DNA from 3 places in the Kitasatospora sp. NPDC101176 genome. Region 2 is predicted to be linked to each of the others. Evidence: riboswitches for the same ligand, from Rfam matches in the RefSeq annotation. Region 2 holds a riboswitch; each other region holds the start of a gene.

Region 1 (3,262 bases), on a different contig from region 2:
AGGAAGCCGAACAGGACGGGGGCCAGGGCCGGGACGGCCCGGTCGCGCTGGCCGAGGGAGCGGTCGGTGACGGGGCGCAGCAGCTCCGGGTCGTACGTCGCGACGGCCGCTTCGAGCTGGGCGTGCAGGTCGCCGTCCGGGTCGAGCGCGGGTGCCGCCTGGCCGAAGGCGTAGGTGGGGGATCCCGGGTCGAGTTCGGCGGCGCCGGTGGCCACCAGCAGGGTGGGGCGGTCCAATGCCGCGCCGTAGAAGGAGACCGATCCGTGGTCGCCGATCAGCAGGTCGGCGGCGACGAGGGCGGTCTGCCAGCCCTGGTGCGGGGGGATCAGCCTGAGGCCGGAGCCCCGGGCCGTGGCCAGCAGCAGTTCGGGGTCGTGCCGGTCCCAGACGTTGGGGTGCAGGACCACGGCCACGGTGTACTCGTCGGCGGGGAGCGCGGTGACCAGCCGGCGCGGCAGGTCGAGGCAGTGCGCCGCCAGGGAGTGCCTGCTCCAGGTGGAGGTGACGACGACGAGGCGCCGGCCGTCGACGGCCCCGAGGGCGGCGCGGTAGGCGTCCCGCCGGCCGCGGCTGGCCAGCATCCTGGCGAAGGTGAGGTCGCCGACCTCCCGTGCGTGCGGCAGCGCCTCGGGGCAGGTGGCCGCCAGCCGCTCGAACTGCTCCTCGTGTGACAGCCCGATGACCGCGGGGAAGACCCGCCCCCGGTGGGTGAGCTCCTGACGGGACAGGCCGGCGGCACTGACCCCGTCCCCGGTGGACTCGGCGACCAGGCGGTTGTAGCCGGCGCCGTGGGGGAGGACGACGAGCGGGGCGCGCAGCCGGTGCATGGAGGCGTGGACCGCGCAGGACACCGCGAGGTCGAACTCGTACCGGACGGCCTCCTCCCACGGGATGACCGTGACGGCGGGCTGCTGGTCGGCCAGGTAGGGGCCGAGGCCCGCCGTGAACGCCGAGCCCGGGTTGACGGTGAGGTAGCACCGGACGCCGAGCTGCGGGCGGACGAGCAGGGTGAGCACGTCGAGCACCCGGGTGGCCGAGGTGAGCGTGCGGGCGACTGCGAGGACGCGGGCCCGGACGGGCCAGGTCTCCCAGCGGTCTTCGTCGGGCCAGGGCCGGGGCCGGCGCCGCAGGCGGTTCAGCACACGAAGATCGTACTCATCCGGCCCCGCTCCGGCGGGTCCGTCCGGGGCGGGTCAGCCGGTGGCAGCGGTGGGTTCGTGGTGGTCGGCGGCGGCGCAGGGGTCGAGGAGGGGGCGCAGGGCGTCGTCGACGAGCCGGTAGCGCACGACGCGTCCGTCGCGGTCGCCGGTGACCACGCCGGCGGTGCGGAGCAGTCGGAGGGCCTGGGAGACGGCGGGGTCGCGCATGCCGGTGGCGACGGCGAGGTCGGTCACGGCGAGCGGACCGGCGCGGTGCAGGGCGAGCAGGAGGGCGAGCCGGCCCGGGTCGGCGAGCAGGGAGAACCGCTCGGCCCAGGTGCGGACGTGCGCGGTGTCGCCGATGGCGGCGATGGCCTCGCAGACCCGGTGTCCGTCGATGGTGCGGTGGTCCGCGCGGTCGGCCGGTACGAGATGCATGCGGACATTCTCGCAGGCCGGGGCCTGTGATCCTGGACACCTGCGCAGGTGCGCAGCCTTGCATGGGTGGAGCCGGGCCCCCTACGGTGTTGCCCGCCGTGGTGCTCGGGAAGACCGGTGACGGACCCTCAGGGGTCCCAGTCCGGAGCGGCCCTCGCCACTGTGATCGGGGGGAGTCGTCCGTATCCACGACGCCACTGGGCGCTTCGCGCGTCCGGGAAGGCGGGTACGGGTGCCCCGTAAGCCAGGAGACCGGCCACGGCATCTCACGAAGTCTTTCCACGAGGTGCTGGAGCGTGATCCCCGTATGACCCTGCCCGAAACCGCCGCCCCCGGGGCGCCGGCGGCGCCGTCCGCACTGCCGACGTTCCGCTGGAAGCGCGAGGACACCGTCCGCACGGCCGGACTGATGGGCGTGATCCTGGCCATGCACGTGGTCGCGTTCGGGACGCTGTTCTTCCTGGTCGCGCCCCACAACTACGCGGTCGGCACCCAGGTCTTCGGGGTGGGCCTGGGCATCACCGCGTACACCCTCGGCATGCGGCACGCCTTCGACGCCGACCACATCGCGGTGATCGACAACACCACCCGCAAGCTGATGGCGGACGGCAAGCGCCCGGTGTCGGTGGGCTTCTGGTTCGCCCTCGGGCACTCCTCGATGGTGGTCATCATGGCCGCCCTGGTGGCGGGCGGCGCCCAGCTGGCCAACACCCTGATGGACGACGAGTCGACGACCCACCAGTGGCTGGGGATGGTCGGCACGACGGCCTCCGGCGCGTTCCTGTACCTGATCGGCGCGCTCAACCTGGCGGCGCTGGTGGGCATCCTCAAGGTGTTCCGGGCGATGCGGGCCGGGAAGTACGACGAGGCGCAGCTGGAGGAGCACCTGAACTCGCGCGGCTTCCTGGCGAGGGTGCTGAACCGGGCGACGCGGTCGATCACCCGGCCGGGGCAGATGTTCCCGGTGGGCATGGTGCTGGGCCTGGGCTTCGACACCGCGACCGAGGTCACCCTGATGGTGATGGCGGGCTCGGGCGCGGCGGCCGGGCTGCCCTGGTACGCGATCGTCTGCCTGCCGCTGCTCTTCGCCGCCGGGATGAGCCTGTTCGACACGCTGGACGGGACGTTCATGAACTTCGCGTACCAGTGGGCCTTCTCCAACCCGGTGCGCAAGGTGTACTACAACCTGACGATCACGGGGCTGTCGATCGCGGTGGCCTTCGTCATCGGCACGATCGAACTGGTCGGCGTGCTGCACGAGAAGCTCGACCTGACCGACCCGGTGAGCGGTTGGATCGCGGACATCTCGCTGGACAACGTCGGGTACGCGATCGCCGGGTTGTTCGTGGTGGTCTGGGCCGCGGCGATCGGCTACTGGAAGCTGGCCGGGGTCGAGCAGCGCTGGCAGCCGTCCGAGCAGTGACAGCCCCCGGCGGGCCGGTCGGCCCGGGGTGCGAGCCGGGGCGTGCGGGCAGCGGTGACGTGCCCCCTCGGGAGTGCTCGGCGGGCGGAACGGGGTGCGGCTTCGTAGGCTCGACGCATGTCTGATGCGTACGCGGGTCGGCGGGAGCGGGTGAGGGAGCACTGCAGTGCGGCCGGGGCCGATGCGGCGCTGATCACCCGGGCGGCGAACGTGCGGTATCTGACCGGCTGCGCGCCCTGCGGGGCGACGCTGCTGCTCACCA
Region 2 (3,262 bases):
GGACGGGGCCGGAGCCCTCGACGGCGGCGGCCGGGCGGACCGTCCGTTCGGAGGCCCGGCGGCCGATGACCAGGACGGCGGCCCCGGCACCGACGGCGGCGGCGGCCACGACGGCCGCGGTTCCCCAACGCATATCGCTCCCCGCTCTGACGGTCGGACGGTCTTGGACCGGACGGTGTTCGAGCACCAGTTCACCGGGAGGGCGGCCGGGCGGCCACCGGGCTGGGCCGTCCGGGGCACGGCGGGGCGGCCGGCGGGGGTGTGGGCGGCGGGCGGGAGGCGGGCGGGCTGGAGGGGTACGGGCGGCGGTTCGGCGCGGGCGGGCGGGGGCGGGCCGCGGCGTCAGACCGGGATGTCGGTCCGGCGCCGCCCGAGCAGCTCCCAGAAGCGCTCCGCCAACGGCTGCTCGCGGACCGGGTCCGGCGCCGCGGCGGCCGGGGAGCCCCAACTGCCGCTGCCCCAGTGGGAGGAGACCTGGTTCTCCTGCTGGAGGGCCGTCAGCACGGCCGCCAGGTCGTCCTCGTGGACCGGCACGATACGGGCGACGGCCCGGACGTGGGCCTGCCAGCGGCCGTCCACGCACTGGCGCAGGCACCGGTCGAGCTCCTCGCGGCGGCCGGTGACGTCGACGAGCTCGCGCAGCCGCAGGCCGAGCACCTGGGCGAGCGCGTGGGTCTGGGCCTCGTCGCCGTCCCACCGGCCGGTCAGCTCGGCGTCCTGGTAGCGGCGCAGGGCGACCCCGATCCGGCGGGCGGCGGCGTCCTGGTGGAGTTCGCGGGCGACCCGGAAGTCCCGCAGCCGGGTGGGGCGGGTGCCCATCAACTGGACGGCGGGGCACCAGAGCGCGCGGGCCAGCGCGATGAACTCCTCCTCGGTCGGCCGCAGCTCGCCGCTCTCCCAGGCGAGGACGTGGGTGGGCAGCAGGCGGACGCCGTGCGCGGCCATCCCGCCGACGACCTGGTCGGGGGTCAGGCCGAGGCCGGCCCGGTGGGCTCGGGCGGCGCCCGGCGAGAACGGCACCGGGGGCAGGGCGGGGGGCTGTCTGCGTCGCATGGGAACGAACGGTAGGTGCGGGTGGCGGCCGGCCCCAGCCGCCGAACACACGAAGCGGCCCTGGAGGTCCCTACGGACCGCTGGACGATCGCACAGGGTGTCATGCCCCTGCGGGCGGGCGGATCGGAGGTACCGACGGAGGTGCCGGCGCGGGCCCCGCCGCCCGTCGCCGCCGCCCGGCCGGGAGCCCGCGGGCGCCCCGCGGCCCCCGGTCCCGTGTGACCAACCCCTCCGTGACCTCGGTTGACTCCCGGTTCGGCCGCGTGATGGGATCCGGGGGCCAAACGGAGGCATGCAGAGGAAGCCGGTGCGAGTCCGGCGCGGTCCCGCCACTGTCACCGGGGAGCACGCTCGGCAGGTTGCCACGGCGCGCCGTCAGAAGCCGCTGGAAGGCCCGGGGGTGCGTCCGACCCGGAAGCCAGGAGACTCTCGCCCCCGCTACGTCGAGCCAGGGCGCGGACCCTGAGTGAGGACACGCACGCGATGCAGGCTGCCCCGCCCCGCCGGACCCGACGCTGCCTTCCGCCACACCCCCCGGTCCCGCCGCACCCGGCCGCCGCCCCCGCGAACCCGCCGCACCCGACGTGCGCCCGCTGACCCGCGCGGCGGCGTTCGCGCTGGGCGCCCTCGCGGGCTACGCCGCCGACGCCCGCTACGCCGACCCCCGCCGCGGCCACCCGGTGGCCGTCTTCGGCTCCGCCGCGGCCCGGCTCGAGCGCCGGCTCTGGCGGGACGACCGGGCGACCGGCGCCGGCTACACGGCCCTGTGCGCGGGCACCGTGGCCGCCGCCGCGGTGGCCCTGGACCGCACCGCGGGCCGGCGCCCGCTCGGCCGCGCGGCCCTGGCCGCCGCCGCGACCTGGACGGTGCTCGGCGGCACCTCGCTGACCCGGGAGGCCCGCACCATCGGCCGCTCGCTGGCCGCGGGCGACCTGACGGCGGCCCGGGCCCGGCTGCCGCACCTGTGCGGGCGCGACCCGAGCGCGCTGGACGAGCAGCAGATCGCCCGCGCGGTGGTCGAGTCGGTGGCCGAGAACACCGCCGACGCCGTCGTCAACGCGCTCGTCTGGGGCGCGCTGGCGGGCACGCCGGGGCTGCTGGCGTTCCGCGCGGTGAACACCCTGGACGCCATGGTCGGCCACCGCTCGCCGCGCCACGCCCGGTTCGGCTGGGCCTCGGCCCGGCTGGACGACGTGGCGGGCTGGCCGGGCGCCCGGCTGACCGCCCTGCTGACCGTCGCCGCCGCGCCGCAGCCGCGCACCGCCTGGCGGGTCTGGCGCCGGGACGGCTCGGCGCACCCGAGCCCGAACGCCGGCCAGGCCGAGTCCGCCTTCGCGGGCGCGGTCGGCGTCCGGCTGGGCGGCACCCTGCAGTACGGCGAACGGGTCGAGCACCGACCCGTCCTGGGCGCCGAACTGCGGCCGGTCACGGTGGACGACATCGAGCGGGCCTGCGTGCTCTCCCGGCGGGTGGGCGCGCTGGCCCTGGGTACGACCGTGGCGGGGCACGTCGCACTGCGACTGCTGGCCGGCCGCGGAAGCAGAAGCGGAAAGGGACGGGCATGAGCAACGCGCTGCTGGTCGCAGGGACGACCTCGGACGCGGGCAAGAGCGTGGTGACGGCGGGCATCTGCCGCTGGCTGGCCCGCCGCGGGGTCGCGGTGGCGCCGTTCAAGGCGCAGAACATGTCGCTGAACTCCTTCGTCACCGCCGACGGCGCCGAGATCGGCCGGGCCCAGGCGATGCAGGCGCAGGCCGCCCGGGTGGAGCCGGAGGCGGCCATGAACCCGGTGCTGCTCAAGCCCGGCGCCGACGGCCGCAGCCAGGTCGTGCTGCTCGGCCGGCCGGTCGCCGAGGTCGGTGCGCTGGACTACCGCGAGCGCAAGCCCGTCCTGCTGGAGCGGGCCCTGGAGTGCCTGGCGGACCTGCGCCGCCGCTACGACGTGGTGGTCTGCGAGGGCGCCGGCTCGCCCGCAGAGATCAACCTGCGCGACCGGGACATCGCCAACATGGGCCTGGCCACCGCGGCCGGACTGCCCGTGGTGGTGGTCGGCGACATCGACCGCGGCGGCGTCTTCGCGGCCATGTACGGGACGCTGGCGCTGCTGTCCGCGGAGGACCAGCGGCACGTGGCCGGCTGGTTCGTCAACAAGTTCCGCGGCGACGCCCGACTGCTCGCCCCCGGGCTGGAGATGCTCCACGGGCTGACC
Region 3 (3,262 bases), on a different contig from region 2:
CTCCCGAGGAGGGTGGCCTCGCCACCATTCCCGTCCGGGCCGTCCTGCCCTGGGCGGTCTTCTTCGGTGTCCTGATGCTGCTGGCGATCTACTTCGTCGGCGCCGAGCAGGGTGCCACCTCGCTGATCTCCGGCGAGGACGTCCACGAATGGGTGCACGACGGTCGTCACCTGCTCGGCTTCCCCTGCCACTGAGAACGGGGAAGACCGCACAGTGAACTCCGCAACCGTCAGAACCCTGCTCGTGCGCGGGATGATCGCCGGCCTCGCGGCCGGCGTTCTCGCGCTCGTCACCGCCTACCTGCTCGGTGAGTCCAAGGTGGACGCCGCCATCGAGTTCGAGGAGGCGCACTCCGCCGAGCACGGCATGGAGGTGGTCAGCCGTTCCCTGCAGTCCACGGCGGGTCTGGCCACCGGCATCCTGCTGTTCGCCGTGGCCATGGGCGGCATCGCCGCCCTCGCGTACTGCTTCGCCCTCGGGCGGATCGGCCGCTTCGGCGCCCGGGCGACGGCGCTGGTCGTCTCGCTCGCCGCGCTGGTGACCGTGTACGTGGTGCCGTTCCTCAAGTACCCGGCCAACCCGCCGTCCATCGGCAACCCCGACACCATCGGCAAGCGCACCGTCCTGTACTTCCTGATGATGGTGCTCAGCGTCCTGCTCGCGGTCGCGGCGGTCATCATCGGCAAGCGCCTGGCCCCGCGCCTGGGCAACTGGTACGCCGCGGTCGCGGCCGGGGGCGGCTTCGTCGTCGCCGTCGGCCTGGCCTACGCCCTCCTGCCGGTGATCAACGAGGTGCCCGAGGCATTCCCGGCCACCCTGCTCTGGCAGTTCCGCCTCGCGGCGCTCGCCATCCAGCTCGTGCTGTGGACCTCCTTCGGGCTGGTCTTCGGCGAGCTCGCCAAGCGCGTGCTCGAGCCCGAGCCCGCCGCGGTGAAGGCCCCGGCCCAGGCCGTCGCCGCCCGGTAGCACCCGCGCCGCCGACCCGCAGCCCGCTCCCCGCACGGGGGGCGGGCTGCGTCGTCCTGCGCCGACCGGGGGAGGGCGCGGTGACGGTTCGTCACGGGATCTGGACTTACTAGGACGTCCGACTATATGGTCGACGGCAGGTCCGCGGTGTCAGGGAAGCCGGTGTGAGTCCGGCACGGTCCCGCCACTGTGACCGGGGAGTCCGTCCTTGCAGGAGACGGCCACTGGCAGCCGCCGGGAAGGCCTGAGGGCGTGCGGTGATCCGGGAGTCAGGATACCGGCCGCGGGTGATCCGTGTTTTCCGGGAGCGTCCGGATCGTCACCGGGAAAACGCGCGTCGCCATGCCGGAGGCCGGCATCGGCTTCGTCCCCGACGCCGGCGGCACCTACCTGCTCGCCCTCGCGCCGGGCGAGTTGGGCACCCACCTCGCCCTCACCGCGGGCTCCGTCGGTGCCGCCGACGCGCTGCTCTGCGGGCTCGCCGACCACTACGTCCCCGCCGAGCGGCTGCCCGTGCTGCTCGACGACCTCGCCGAACTGCCCGTCCACGAGGCCCTGGAACGGCATGTCGAGCCCGCGCCGGCCGGTCTGCTGGACGGTCGGCGGGCGTGGATCGACAGCTGCTACGCGGCGGGCACCGTCGAGGAGATCCTCGCGCGGCTCGGCGACAGCGGTGAACCCGAGGCCGCGCAGGCCGCCGAGCGCATCGCCGCCAACTCCCCGACCGCCGTCAAGGCCACCCTGGCGGCCCTGCGCCGGGCCCGCGCCCTGGGCCCGCTGGAGGCCGTGCTCGACCAGGAGTACCGGACCTCCTGCGCGGCGCTCGCCACCCCGGACCTCGCCGAGGGGATCCGGGCCCAGGTGATCGACAAGGACCGGTCACCGCGCTGGACGCCGGCCTCCCTGGGAGCCGTCGAACCCGCCACCGTGGCCCACTGCTTCGCCCCGCTCGGCGACGGAGAACTCGGCCTCGCCGCCACCACACCCCTGGAGCGCTGGTGACCCACCGCATCGGATTCGTCGGACTGGGCACCATGGGCGGCCCGATGGCCGCCAACCTCGTCGCCGCCGGACACCGGGTGACCGGCTACGACCTCTCGGCGGAGGCCCGGGAACGGGCTGCGGCGCGGGGAGTGATGATCGCGGGTTCCGCCGCTGAAGCGGTCGGCGAGGCCGAGGTGGTGCTCACCATGCTGCCGACCGGACGCCATGTCCTCGACTCCTACAGCGAGTTGACGGAGTCGGCAGCGGGAGCGCTGTTCGTCGACTGCTCCACCATCGCGGTCGGGGACGCCCGGGTCGTCGCCGACCTCGTCCGGGTCGCGGGGCACCGGGCCGTCGACGCGCCGGTCTCCGGCGGCGTGCCCGGAGCCGAGGCCGCGAGCCTGACCTTCATGGTGGGCGCGGACGGGCCCGACTTCGCCGAGGCCGAGCCGGTGCTCGCCGCCATGGGCCGCCGGGTCGTGCACTGCGGGACGTCCGGGGCGGGGCAGGCCGCGAAGATCTGCAACAACATGATTCTCGGCATCTCGATGATCGCGGTCAGCGAGGCCGTCGTGCTCGGGGAGAGCCTCGGGCTCAGCCACCAGGCCCTGTTCGACGTGGCCTCCACCGCCTCCGGGCAGTGCTGGGCACTGACCAGCAACTGCCCCGTCCCCGGGCCCGTCCCGGCCAGCCCGGCCAACCGCGGGTACGCCGGAGGTTTCGCCGCCGCCCTGATGGCCAAGGACCTCGGACTCGCGGCCGCCGCGGCGACAGTCTCCGACGTCCCCGCCGAACTGGGCGGCAGGGCAGCCGAGTTGTACGCGGCGTTCGCCGAGGAGGCGGGCGCCGGGCTGGACTTCTCGGCCATCATCACGACCCTCAGGAAGGACGACGCATGACGTTCGAGACGATCCTGGTCGAGCGCAGGGGCCGGGTGGGCGTGATCACGCTCGACCGCCCCAAGGCGCTGAACGCCCTCGACACCACGCTGATGAACGAAGTCGTGGCGGCCGCCGAGGAGTTCGACCGCGACCGGGGCCCGGGGTGCCGTCTTCCGGTGCCGGAACCGTGACGTGGCGCACCGTCCCTTGACCGGATCTTCGCGTCTTCGCCATGATGGGCCGTCATGTTGTGACTCCGCCGACGGGGGAAGTCCGGTTCGAATCCGGCGCTGACCCGCAACGGTAGGCCGCCGACGTCCCGTCGGCGGCGAGCCCGAGTACCCGGCGGCGGAGGTGTGTCACCCCCTCCTCCCGTCGTGGTCTGCGGGCCGGAGCTCCGAGGGCTGCCCGGCGTGCCGCCGGCGCCCTCC

Evidence for each region. Region 2 has a riboswitch for cobalamin ahead of ACIRS1_RS23675 (cobalamin biosynthesis protein). Riboswitches for the same ligand answer to the same signal wherever they lie in the genome.
Region 1: linked by a shared signal. The riboswitch ahead of ACIRS1_RS10665 (HoxN/HupN/NixA family nickel/cobalt transporter) and the one ahead of ACIRS1_RS23675 (cobalamin biosynthesis protein) in region 2 are both predicted to bind cobalamin.
Region 3: linked by a shared signal. The riboswitch ahead of ACIRS1_RS07685 (enoyl-CoA hydratase/isomerase family protein) and the one ahead of ACIRS1_RS23675 (cobalamin biosynthesis protein) in region 2 are both predicted to bind cobalamin.

What each region holds. Positions count from the first base shown of each region.
Region 1 covers NZ_JBIWPA010000005.1:204,501-207,762, forward strand. Annotated here, with positions in the region: gene ACIRS1_RS10655 (hypothetical protein) at 1-1,142, opposite strand, end outside; gene ACIRS1_RS10660 (metalloregulator ArsR/SmtB family transcription factor) at 1,194-1,577, opposite strand; cobalamin riboswitch at 1,660-1,853, shown strand; gene ACIRS1_RS10665 (HoxN/HupN/NixA family nickel/cobalt transporter) at 1,885-3,000, shown strand; gene ACIRS1_RS10670 (aminopeptidase P family protein) at 3,118-3,262, shown strand, end outside.
Region 2 covers NZ_JBIWPA010000018.1:89,340-92,601, reverse strand. Annotated here, with positions in the region: gene ACIRS1_RS23685 (alpha/beta hydrolase family protein) at 1-133, opposite strand, end outside; gene ACIRS1_RS23680 (transcriptional regulator) at 343-1,053, opposite strand; cobalamin riboswitch at 1,350-1,482, shown strand; gene ACIRS1_RS23675 (cobalamin biosynthesis protein) at 1,638-2,618, shown strand; gene ACIRS1_RS23670 (cobyric acid synthase) at 2,615-3,262, shown strand, end outside.
Region 3 covers NZ_JBIWPA010000003.1:511,329-514,590, reverse strand. Annotated here, with positions in the region: gene ACIRS1_RS07695 (CbtB-domain containing protein) at 1-194, shown strand, start outside; gene ACIRS1_RS07690 (CbtA family protein) at 214-966, shown strand; cobalamin riboswitch at 1,077-1,267, shown strand; partial or broken gene ACIRS1_RS07685 (enoyl-CoA hydratase/isomerase family protein) at 1,270-1,968, shown strand; gene mmsB (3-hydroxyisobutyrate dehydrogenase) at 1,965-2,849, shown strand; partial or broken gene ACIRS1_RS07675 (enoyl-CoA hydratase-related protein) at 2,846-2,998, shown strand; cobalamin riboswitch at 3,056-3,196, shown strand.